Regions from separate parts of the Fictibacillus sp. 5RED26 genome, predicted to be linked through region 2. Evidence: riboswitches for the same ligand, from Rfam matches in the RefSeq annotation. Region 2 holds a riboswitch; the other holds the start of a gene.
The links. Region 2 has a riboswitch for glycine ahead of gcvT (glycine cleavage system aminomethyltransferase GcvT). Riboswitches for the same ligand answer to the same signal wherever they lie in the genome.
Positions count from the first base shown of each region.

Region 1: another riboswitch for glycine. It lies ahead of IHV10_RS18205 (amino acid permease); the one in region 2 lies ahead of gcvT (glycine cleavage system aminomethyltransferase GcvT).

Region 1 is NZ_JACZDU010000006.1:42,260-48,405, reverse strand. It holds gene IHV10_RS18205 (amino acid permease) at 80-1,426, opposite strand; glycine riboswitch at 1,559-1,637, opposite strand; gene IHV10_RS18200 (nucleotide pyrophosphohydrolase) at 1,869-2,177, shown strand; gene rlmH (23S rRNA (pseudouridine(1915)-N(3))-methyltransferase RlmH) at 2,249-2,728, opposite strand; gene IHV10_RS18190 (CxxH/CxxC protein) at 2,809-2,973, opposite strand; gene IHV10_RS18185 (S1C family serine protease) at 3,346-4,554, opposite strand; gene IHV10_RS18180 (MBL fold metallo-hydrolase) at 4,711-5,508, opposite strand; gene IHV10_RS18175 (two-component system regulatory protein YycI) at 5,525-6,146, opposite strand, start outside.
Region 2 is NZ_JACZDU010000003.1:366,654-372,799, reverse strand. It holds gene IHV10_RS14705 (DEAD/DEAH box helicase) at 1-1,412, opposite strand, end outside; glycine riboswitch at 1,530-1,615, shown strand; gene gcvT (glycine cleavage system aminomethyltransferase GcvT) at 1,794-2,894, shown strand; gene gcvPA (aminomethyl-transferring glycine dehydrogenase subunit GcvPA) at 2,916-4,280, shown strand; gene gcvPB (aminomethyl-transferring glycine dehydrogenase subunit GcvPB) at 4,256-5,719, shown strand; gene IHV10_RS14685 (rhodanese-like domain-containing protein) at 5,767-6,144, opposite strand.

The DNA.
Region 1 (6,146 bases), on a different contig from region 2:
TGCTTAAAGATGCTACTTATAAAATGTAAGATGTCTTTAAGGATCCAGATCAATGATGCATTCCAAATAACCAATCCTTTTATTTCAGCATAGGTTTTTTAAAAGCATACAAGAAAAATAATAAAATAAACCAAATGGGTGTCAGCAATAACGCCGGACGTGTAGCTTCTGCCACGAGCAGCACGATCAAAATTAACCCAAACAGCGCGAGCACCACATAATTAATGAATGGAGCAAAAGGTGCTTTGAACGTTGACTTCTTGTGCAAATCAGATCGTGTTTTACGGTATTTAATATGGCTAATCAAGATTACGCTCCACACCCAGATGAAACAGATGGCACTGATGGTCGTTACGATGCCAAAAGCTTGCTCTGGAATAAGCTTGCTGAGGAGCGCTCCAACTGAAACAACTATAGTCGAAACCCATAACGCGTTTCCTGGCACAGCATTTTTCGTTAGTTTCTTAAAAGAACGAGGAGCCTGCTCACTCTTGCTTAACGTAAAAAGAATACGACTCGTTGAGAACAACCCGCTGTTGCAGGCAGATGCCGCTGAAGTCAGTACAACGAAATTGATAATCCCAGCTGCAAGCGGAATCCCTATCAAGCTAAACGTTTTAACAAACGGACTTTCCGTTGCGTTTAACTCTGTCCATGGATTGATGCAGAGCAGCACGATCAATGCGCCAACATAGAAAAATAGAATTCGAAGTGGAATTTTATTGATCGCAGACGGGATATTCTTTCTTGGATTAGACGTTTCTGCTGCCGCTACACCGACTAACTCCACTCCCACAAACGCGAACACAACCATTTGGAACGAGAGTAGGAAACCAGTCACACCATTAGGAAACAAACCTCCATGTTCCCATAGGTTGCCTAAGGAAACCGTTCCCGCATCCGTCTGGTAACCCATAACGAGTAGAACTACGCCTATCACAATTAACGCTAGAATCGTAATCACCTTGATTAATGCGAACCAAAACTCCAATTCACCGAAAAGCTTTACCGTTAATAGGTTCAGTCCAAGTAAAAGAAGCAAACAAACAATCGCCGGAACCCACTGCGGTATATCAAACCAATATTGAACATAGACACCGACCGCTATCACATCGGCCATCGCAGTCATGATCCAACAGAACCAATACGTCCATCCTGTGATAAACGCAGCTCGCGGACCAAGATAATCCTCCGCAATATCGGTAAACGACTCATAACCTGCGTTTGAAAGCAGCAGTTCCCCTAACGCTCTCATCATAAAAAACAAAGCGACCCCAACGATCAAATAAGCAAAAATAACAGACGGTCCGGCAAGCTGAATCGCTTTTCCTGAACCTAAAAATAACCCCGTACCAATCGTTCCGCCAATAGCAATCAGCTGCACATGACGGTTAGCTAAATCTCTCTTCAACTCTTGCTGTGACACGTATGAATCCTCCTTCTAAGATGCAAATACAACGTAAAAAAGAGACTGGAGGAATCTCCAATCTCTTGTACATTAGAATATGAAAAAAGCATTCACTGCGCTAGATATGACAGGCACAACAAAGTCAAAATTCGATACTCTTCTGTCCGTTTGCCTGAGATTGTGAACCCTTCGGCGCCGCTAACAAAGCGGTCTCTCCAGAAGCTGCTCCTGCTGTAGTACGACCTACAGCGATCATAGCTTGCTATCTATAAATATTTTTTAGTTATGAATATAATTTTCAATACTATTATGGAGTTGGGGTTTTGTCAACTGTACAATACTGGTATTGCATTGAACATAACTGCTTTACGAGTTTATCCTCTACTACCTGCACTAAAGTGATAAAATTATATGAACTAGATTTTAACCCAAAAAAGACTATGACTAAGGATGAGCATACATGAATGAAATTAAACAGCTAATAAACGCTATCAATGAATTTCGAGATGAAAGAGGCTGGAAACCTCACCATAATCCAAAAGATCTTGCCATTTCTCTTTCAATTGAAGCTGCTGAACTATTAGAAGATTTTCAATGGAGAAGCAGTGAAGAGGCTGTAGAACAAAACATAGAAAATATTAAAGAAGAAATCGCTGATGTTTTCATTTACGGACTCATGCTATGTAGTGAACTTGATCTGGATGTTGAGACAATTATTAAAGATAAGATTAAGAAAAATGGGTTGAAGTATCCTGTGTCGAATAGTTAGATACCCAATACAAACTGCAAAAAGAAACAGCACCTTTATAAGATAGGTGCTGTTTCTTATTAAAAGAATTATTATTTATGGTACGGTTCTCCTCTATTAATCCTGAAAGCTCTATAAATCTGCTCAACCAACACCAACTTCATCAACTGATGCGGATACGTAATCTTTCCAAATGAAATCTTCTCATTCGCCCGCTCCATTACAGCGTCACTTAACCCTAGGGATCCTCCAATGACAAATGCCACTTTGCTTTTCCCATAAGTCGCTAGCTGATCTAAATTCTTAGCCAAATCTTCCGATGAAACAGCCTTTCCTTCGATCGCCATTGCAATCACATGAACATCTTGGCCGATCTTTGCCAGAATTCTTTCACCTTCAGCGTTTTTAACCATGATCATCTCTTGATCACTTAATGTTTCAGGTGCTTTTTCATCAGGAACCTCGATAATTTCTACTTTTGCATAAGGTCCTAATCTTTTTAAGTATTCATCTATACCTAGTTTTAAGTATTTTTCTTTTAATTTCCCTACGGAAACGATTGAAATATTCACTTGTTGAAAACTTCCTTTCAAATAAGTTATCCCCAGAACTTATCCACATATGCACAATTAGTGCTATATCTTGTAGGCGTTCATATGTTCGATACTTTATATACACCTTTGTTATCACAGTATTCACAACCTGTTGATAACTCATCATTCTCTGTTAGTAACTCTACAACTGGTGGCGTTTCAAATTCATCCACAATGATGTCAATCGCAAGCTCAGCATGGTCTTTGCAGCAAATAATAACCAAATCTTTTCACTCCTAACTTATCCACAATTCTTCTTATTACACTAACGAATATACAGCTGTGTGTAAACAATCCGCTAAAATAAAGTTGTCCACATGTGGAATCAACATTAGATTTTTCTTAAATGGTAGGGGTATTTGTATTTCTTATCTTTTGTCTTTTATTTTCATTCTTCACCGTCAAGTTGATTGTAGTGGAAGGTGCGAGACTCCTGTGGGACAGGTGAGACACTTATACGTGAAACGTACGAATGTGGCTCACCGCCTGCCCCGCGGAAAGCGAGCAACCTGAAACGGAAATCAACTCACTCTCAAAGTCACCAGAGCCACACCAAAAAGAAAAAACAGGAGACCCTAAAGCCCCCTGTTTCCCTTTTATTGAGATTGATTACCACCGCTCAATTCAACTTTCACGGTCTTCTTCTTCCCATCACGATAGAACGTCACATCCACCTCATCACCAATCTTCGCTTTTGTATAAAGGAACTTACGAAGAGCGATTGGGTCTTTGATCTTCTCTCCACCCATCTCGACAATAACGTCCATTTCCTTAATACCTGCACGCGCTGCTGGTGAGGCTGACGTGATCTCCATAACAACAACACCTTCTTGCACGCTGTCTGGAATCTTCAGTGTTTGCTCACGTTGATACGTGTTCACTTGAGAAAGCGGAATGATGTTAACGCCTAAGAACGGTCTGCGTGTCTCACCATATTTCTCAAGGTCTTCGATGATCGGTTTTGCTACATCAGATGGAATAGCGAATCCGATTCCTTCTACTTCGTTCTGCGCGATTTTAGAAGAGTTGATCCCTATCACCTGACCGGAGATATTAATTAAAGCACCTCCGCTGTTACCAGGGTTGATCGCTGCATCCGTTTGAATAACTTCAGCTTGCCAATCTGGGTTTCCGTCTTGATCCAGATCAACTGGAATCGAACGGTCTGCACTAGAAACAATACCTTGTGTAACAGATCCAGGGAAGTTTCCGAGTGGGTTACCGATTGCGATTGCCGGTTCACCACGTTTTAAGTCACCTGACACTCCAAACTCTGCTACACTATCGACCTTGCTGCCATCAATCTCAACTACAGCTAAGTCCATGAGAGGATCTGTTCCGCGTAAAGTACCTTTAAGCTTCGTGCCGTTGCTTAGCGTGATCTCAATCTGGTTAGCGTCCGCCACAACGTGGTCATTTGTTACCACATACGCTTTGTTGCCTTCTTTTTTATAAATAACCCCTGATCCTGTACCTGCAGGCTGCTGGCTCCAAAAATCAGTCTGCTGAATGTTGATGACTTCCACAACCGCTCCGGATGCTTTATCAACGGCATCTGTTACATTCGTTGTTAAATCGACATCCACTTTTCGCTGTTCCACATTTTCGTCAGTACCCAGACCATTTTGTTCTTCGTTCGGAGGATACAGATTATCTGGTAAAAGACCAGCTCCTCCTAGTGCAGGTACTGTAAATAAGACAAGCAATCCGCCTAGAATGGCTCCTAGCAACGCTGGTAGAAACTTTCCTCCGCGGTTTCCTTTTTGTCGAGATGGTGATTCATAATCATCATCGTAATAGCCCATATGCTCCTCACCGTTCCTTTCAACAATAAAATGGATGAATTCATAACCTAGTATAAGCAATTAGTCCTGAAATTATGGACATTTTGGGTTATTTTTCATAATTTCCCACACTTATTGTTATTTCCGGAAACGGCTTACTTTAAACAAGTAAGTATTTTAGACTAAAGCCAATTTTGTTGGCTGACTCGCATCTGTATCGTGAAGGATCACTTGTTCACCCGCTGAAATATCATACGTTTTTAACGTCTGCTCCACGGCTAAACGAGCAATATCCTTCATATTGTTATCTTTACTCAAGTGAGCAAGGTAGATATGTTTTGTACCGTCACCGATTACATCAGCGAGAGCATGTCCACAATCTTCGTTCGAAATATGACCATGGTCCCCTAGAATACGGCGTTTAATGTTCCACGGATACCGCCCCATCATGAGCATATTGATATCATGGTTAGATTCGATCACGAGCGAGTGGCTGTCACGGATGATTCCTTTCATACGATCACTCACATAGCCTGTATCTGTCATAAGTGCTAGCTTTCGGCCGTTGTGATGAAACACGTAAAACATCGGTTCCGCCGCATCATGTGACACGCCAAAGGATTCAACTTCTAAATCGTTGAACGTTTTCACACTTTCCATCTCAAACTCAAACTTTTGCTCGGTCGCCACTTCACCAATCAAACCGTTCATGGCATTCCACGTATTTTTGTTCGCATAGATCGGCAGCTTAAATTTCCGAGCCAGCACACCGAGTCCCTTTATGTGATCGCTATGTTCATGCGTGACGAGGATTCCATCAATGTCAGCCACCTCACCGCATGCTGCTTTTTCAAATAATATTTGAATCTGTTTGGCACTTAAGCCCGCATCCACGAGCAAGCGTGTTTGTTCGGTTTCAACGTAAACAGCGTTTCCCGAACTGCCGCTTGCAAGAACGCTAAATTTTAAACTCATAACCGCATGTTCCTCTCTACTCTGCCTTTTCCGTCAAAACTTGAATGGAACTGTCAGTCGCATTAACTAAATACTGGCCGTCCTTGGTTTCTATGAACCATGTAGGTGTATAAACCTGAACTTCCCCTTCACCTACAAGGCTATAGTGGCCAAGCTCCACTTTTTGTATATGATCACCTTTTTGAAGGTTTGTTTCTAATAGTTTCTCAAGTGCTTTGCTAGGTGAGATGATTTGTTGGAAAGCTCCTTGTCTCGTAATAAAGAGATAAGTTTGCGTAAAACTAGTAAGGTTTCCTTTATCATCAAGCGTGAACTTGATCATTCCGTTCGGCACATCGTAATCTTTTGCATCCGCAACAATACCAAAATTAGTAGGGTTATAGAAGACCTTTTTCTCTTGGTAGACCTGCGTAAACCAGACGATGTTGCTCTCTTTATCCCATTCGTAAAAAGCATATTCTTTACCGCGTGAGATGTTTTCTTCTGCAAATTGATTAAGCTCTGAAATCAGATCTTTCGTATCCTTTTTCGGAAGATCCATCGGTTTACTAAAATCGTAGTGAAGGGTGATGTCTGTGCTCGCTTCCTTATCCAATGAAACGTTCTTTGAAGGAGATTTCTTTTCTTCCTCAGAAAAC
Region 2 (6,146 bases):
ATATGAACGTCACCTTGCTGACCGATCCGGTGGATACGTCCGATCCGTTGCTCAATCCTCATCGGGTTCCACGGAAGATCGTAGTTGATGATATGCTGACAGAACTGCAGGTTAATTCCTTCACCACCTGCTTCCGTTGCGATCAACACTTGTGCTCGTGTTCTGAAGAGGTGAGTCATCCAATCTTTTTTACTTCGTTTAAATCCTCCTCTAAACGGTACAGAAGAGATGCCGTGCTGCTGCAAAAACCATTGTAAATACAATTGGGTCGCACGATATTCAGTAAAAATAATGACTTTGGAATCGATCGATTGAATGAGTTCTAACGCTTTTAGAGCTTTAGAGTTTTGATCGACGAGTTCAATTTTTTTCATCAACTCTAAGACTCGTTGTTCCATTAAAGAGTTAGAAAGATCTTTTTGAAGCATATTTTTTAAGGTTAGAAAAACAGCTTCCCGCGAACTGCATGCTTCCCGCTGCAGGGTGACGATAGAAAACTTACTTCGGTCAAAGTAAGAATCTTTTTTAAGTTGAGAGATTTCATCGTATAGTTCACGTTCTGTTTTTGATAATGTAATAGGAATGGTTTGAACAAGACGCTTCGGCCATTTTAAACCAGTCTCTTCTCGTCGATTACGAACCATCACCTTGTTTACGAGCTGCTTCAGCTTTTCTTCATTTTTTAGTGAATATTTATCTTCTTTATAATCTTTGTCAAAGTTCTCTCGATTTCCTAGATGGCCAGGCTTTAATAGAGATACAAGATTAAAAATCTCCTCAACTCTGTTTTGTACCGGAGTAGCTGTTAAGAGTAAGCAGAACTTCTTTTTTAATAACTGTACAAATTCATAGTTTTTCGTTTTCTTGTTCTTTAATTTGTGCGCTTCATCGATGATAACAAGATCATAGTCTTGATTAAGAACAATGTCACGGTGTGGTGCGCGTTTTGCCGTATCAATAGAAGATACCACTACATCGCATTGCTCCCATACATAAGCTTTTTTTTGAGCGATTGCAGGAATAAAAAACTTTTGATTCAACTCGTTCGTCCATTGAATTACGAGTGAAGCTGGAACGAGAATCAAAATTTTCTTAGCGAGCCGGCGTATCATGTACTCTTTTAGAATCAAACCTGCTTCAATCGTTTTTCCCAACCCTACTTCATCTGCCAAGATTGCTTTTCCGTTCATCTGTTCAATAACGGTAGTCGCAACGTCCAGCTGATGAGGCAAAAAAGTCATCTGTGGGAGGTGATCTGGAGCTTGTAGGCCGAGAAAATCAGGAATTGCTAAGTGGTGTTCGGCTTCAAGTGCTAAGTTATATAATTCCCAATTGGCCCAAGGTCCATCTTCTTCCACACGCTTTAAAAAGTCATCATGCCATTCTCGCTGAAACTGAACGTCGATTTTCATAACGGATTTCCTTTCTTTAAAAAAGTTCGTTGCCATTCCTTTTGTAAAAATGATAGGATAATAATGTAGTAAACATAGTAATAGTATGTGCGACCTTGGACAATAACATACTCGCGAATGAAAGTAAGAGGAGAGACTGCGTTAGCGGCGCCGAAGGAGCAAACAATTGTGAAACTCTCAGGCAAAAAGACTCTTGCTAGACGCATCTCTGGAGAGTGCTTTTTTTAATAGATGAAAGCCACCAACGAAGAAACTCAAAAGATTTTTTTGAGAAACTTACAGGTTGCAGGACAGAGGATCCCATTTTTAAGGGGGTCTTTCTGTCCTTTTTTTGTCCAGAAAAGTCCGAAAATTTTTAAGTATGAAAAAGGAGGAATTCACATGGCTACATTGTTACGAACACCGTTATTTGAGACATACAAAGAACACGGTGGAAAAGTAATTGATTTTGGTGGTTGGGAGTTGCCTGTTCAGTTCTCAAGTATCAAAGAGGAACACGAAGCTGTAAGAACGAAAGCCGGTTTATTCGATGTATCTCACATGGGAGAATTTGATGTTCGAGGACCGAATGCCTTGTCGTTTCTACAATATACAATGACCAATGATGTTTCGAAACTTCAAAACGGCCAAGCGCAGTATACGGCTATGTGCTATGAAAACGGCGGTACAGTAGATGACCTTTTAATCTATAAAAGAGATGAAAACGATTACTTGCTCGTTGTGAATGCCTCAAATATTGAAAAAGATTTCGAATGGCTTATGAGCAAGAAGCCTGAAGGTGTAGAACTCGTGAATGTATCTCCTGAATATGCGCAACTCGCTATTCAAGGGCCAAAAGCAGAAGAAATTCTTCAAAAGCTTACGGATACAAATCTTTCTGAGATCGGATTCTTCCGTTTTAAAGAAGATGTTTCACTAGCGGGAATATCTGCTCTTGTGTCTCGAACTGGCTACACAGGAGAAGATGGCTTTGAGATCTATTTAAAAACGGAACATGCTGAAAAATTGTGGAGATCTGTTCTTGAAGCAGGTCAGGAAGATGGATTGCTCCCTGCAGGACTTGGTGCACGTGACACGTTGCGGTTTGAAGCAAAACTTGCGCTATACGGTCAAGAACTTACAAAAGAAATTACTCCGATAGAAGCTGGTATCGGATTCGCTGTAAAAACAGATAAAGAAGCAGATTTTATTGGAAAAGAAATTCTAGCAGATCAAAAGAAGAATGGCGCACCACGTAAGCTAGTTGGTATTGAAATGATCGATAAAGGTATACCGCGATCACATTATGAGGTATTTAAAGGTGATGTGAAGATCGGAGAAGTTACTACGGGGACACAGTCGCCAACATTGAAGAAGAATCTAGGACTTGCTCTTCTAGAAAAGGATTTCACGGAGCTTGGTACAGAGGTAGAAGTACAGATTCGTCAAAAACGTTTAAAAGCAAAAGTAGTCGCTTCACCATTTTATAAACGAGGAAAATAAGACATTTAAGGGGGAGAAACCATGACGTTCCGCTATTTGCCGATGACTGATCAAGACAAAAAGGAAATGCTTGAAACGATTGGAATCGAAACGACAGAAGATCTTTTTGAGGATATTCCGGAAGAAGTTCGATTTAAAGGACGCTTACAAATCGAGGAAGCTTTGTCAGAACCTCAACTAGTTAAAGAGATGGGCCGCTTGGCTGCATTAAACAAGAATACAAAAGATCATGCTTCATTTCTAGGAGCAGGTGTGTATGATCATTACACTCCATCGATCGTGAACCATATGCTTCTTCGTTCAGAGTTCTACACGGCTTACACGCCATACCAGCCTGAGATCTCTCAAGGTGAACTTCAAGCAATCTTTGAATTTCAAACGATGATCTGTGAGTTGACAGGTATGGATGTTGCGAATTCTTCCATGTATGATGGTGGAACTTCACTTGCGGAGGCTGGATTATTATCAGCAGCTCAGACACGCAGAAAGAAAATCGTTGTATCCAAATCCGTACACCCCGAATCACGTGCCGTTTTGCACACGTATGCAAAAGGCCAGCATCTTGAAGTAGTAGAAGTGGATACAGAAGATGGTGTTACCTCATTAAATGCATTGCGTGCTGAAGTTGATGAACAGACAGCATGTGTGATCGTTCAATATCCGAACTTCTTCGGTCAGATCGAACCGTTAAAAGACATAGAAGAAATCGTGCACAGCGCAAAAGGAATGTTTGTAGTTTCTTCAAATCCTTTGGCATTGGGCGCTTTAACTCCTCCTGGTAAGTTCGGTGCTGATATCGTAGTCGGTGATGCACAGCCGTTTGGGATCGCACAAGGTTTTGGTGGACCACACTGTGGATATTTTGCCGTAACAACAAAATTAATGCGTAAAGTCCCTGGCCGTTTGGTCGGTCAAACGGTTGATGAAGACGGAAAGCGTGGATTCGTTCTTACCCTCCAAGCAAGAGAGCAGCATATTAGACGTGATAAAGCGACGAGTAACATCTGTTCAAACCAAGCGCTTAACGCACTTGCAGCTTCCATTGCAATGACTGCACTCGGAAAACAAGGTGTAAAAGAAGTAGCACACCAAAATATACAAAAAGCACACTATGCGAAAAAAGTTCTTGAAGAAAAAGGATTCAAAACAGCTTTCACAGGACCTTTCTTTAACGAGTTTGTTGTTGAGTTAAAGTGTACAGCTAAAGAAGTGAACAGAAAACTATTAGAATCTGGTATCATCGGCGGATATGATTTGGGTCTTTCGTATTCAGAACTGAAGAACCATATGCTTCTAGCGGTTACCGAAATGAGAACAAAAGAAGAGATCGATCAGCTTGCAAATGTATTGGAGGGATTAGCATGCGTACAGAACATCAGTCATTAATTTTTGAATTGTCTAAACCAGGTCGAGTAGGGTACAGCATCCCTGAACTTGACGTTCCAGAGATTAACGTAGAATCTATCATCCCTTCCGATTATTTGCGTACGGAAGAAGCGGATCTTCCTGAAGTGTCAGAGCTTCAAATCGTTCGTCATTATACTGCATTATCTAATCGTAACCATGGTGTGGACTCTGGTTTCTATCCACTAGGTTCATGTACGATGAAATACAATCCCAAGATTAATGAAGATGTAGCACGATTCCCTGGATTTGCACATATCCACCCTCTCCAAGATGAAGAGACGGTGCAAGGTGCGATGGAGATGATGTATCGTCTGCAAACATCGCTTGCTGAGATCACGGGAATGGATGAAGTGACGCTTCAACCAGCAGCAGGTGCCCATGGTGAATGGACAGGTCTTATGATGATCCGTGCTTACCATGAAGCAAATGGTGACTTCAATCGTACAAAAGTAATCGTTCCTGATTCAGCACACGGTACAAATCCTGCGTCTGCAACGGTTGCTGGTTTTGAATCGATCACGGTGAAGTCCGATGAGCGCGGACTTGTTGATCTAGAAGATTTGAAACGAGTAGTCGATCAAGATGTTGCGGCTCTTATGCTTACAAATCCGAATACGCTTGGTCTTTTTGAAGAGCATATTCTAGAAATGGCAAAGATCGTCCATGAAGCTGGCGGAAAGCTATACTATGATGGTGCTAACGCAAATGCGATATTAGGATTTGCTCGACCTGGAGACATGGGCTTTGACGTTGTTCACTTAAATCTTCATAAGACATTTACAGGACCTCACGGTGGTGGTGGACCTGGATCAGGACCAGTAGGAGTTAAGGAAGATCTGATCCCATTCTTGCCAAAACCAGTTCTCGTTAAAGAGGACGATCTTTATAAGTTTGAATATGATCGCCCGCAATCGATCGGAAGAGTGAAGCCATTTTATGGTAACTTCGGCATTAATGTACGTGCGTTTACGTACATCATGACGATGGGGCCAGATGGTTTGAGACAAGTATCTGAGAATGCTGTATTAAATGCTAACTATATGATGCGCCGACTTGAGCCTCATTTTGATCTACCGTTTACGCAGCACTGTAAACATGAGTTCGTATTATCTGGACGCCGCCAGAAAAAACTTGGCGTAAGAACGCTTGATATTGCAAAACGTCTTTTAGATTTTGGTTATCACCCGCCAACGATCTACTTCCCGTTAAGTGTGGAAGAAGCGATCATGATTGAGCCGACAGAAACTGAATCTAAAGAAACACTCGATGAATTTATTGAAAAAATGATTCAGATATCAAAAGAAGCAGAAGAAACACCTGAATTGGTTCAAGAAGCTCCTCACACTACAGTTGTTAGACGACTGGATGAAGCAACAGCTGCAAGAAAGCCAATCTTGAAATATATAAAACAAGTTTAGACATACAAAAAAGCAGCTCGGATGATTTTCCGGGCTGCTTTTGATGTTTAGTTTGATTTTACGCGGCCCGTCCATTTGCGGAAGCCGCCATGTAGATGATGAAGTTGGCTATACTTTTTCTTTTTAAGAAAATTGGCTGCACGAGCACTTCTGAATCCACTTTCACAATATAGATAAACAGGCTGATCGCTACGCACTTCTTTTAAGCGCTGTCTCATTTGAGAGAGAGGAATGTTACGTGCCCCTAGAATATGTCCTTTTTTAAATTCTTCAGGCTCACGAACATCGATCAATTGAGCTTTTCGATAACCTGCTTTAAACTCTTCCTCATTTAACGTAGTTAGAAATCTCTTTTGGTATAATCCCATACCAATCACATAAACCAATAACGCTACTACAATACCTGCTAAAACTATCCATCCCATAA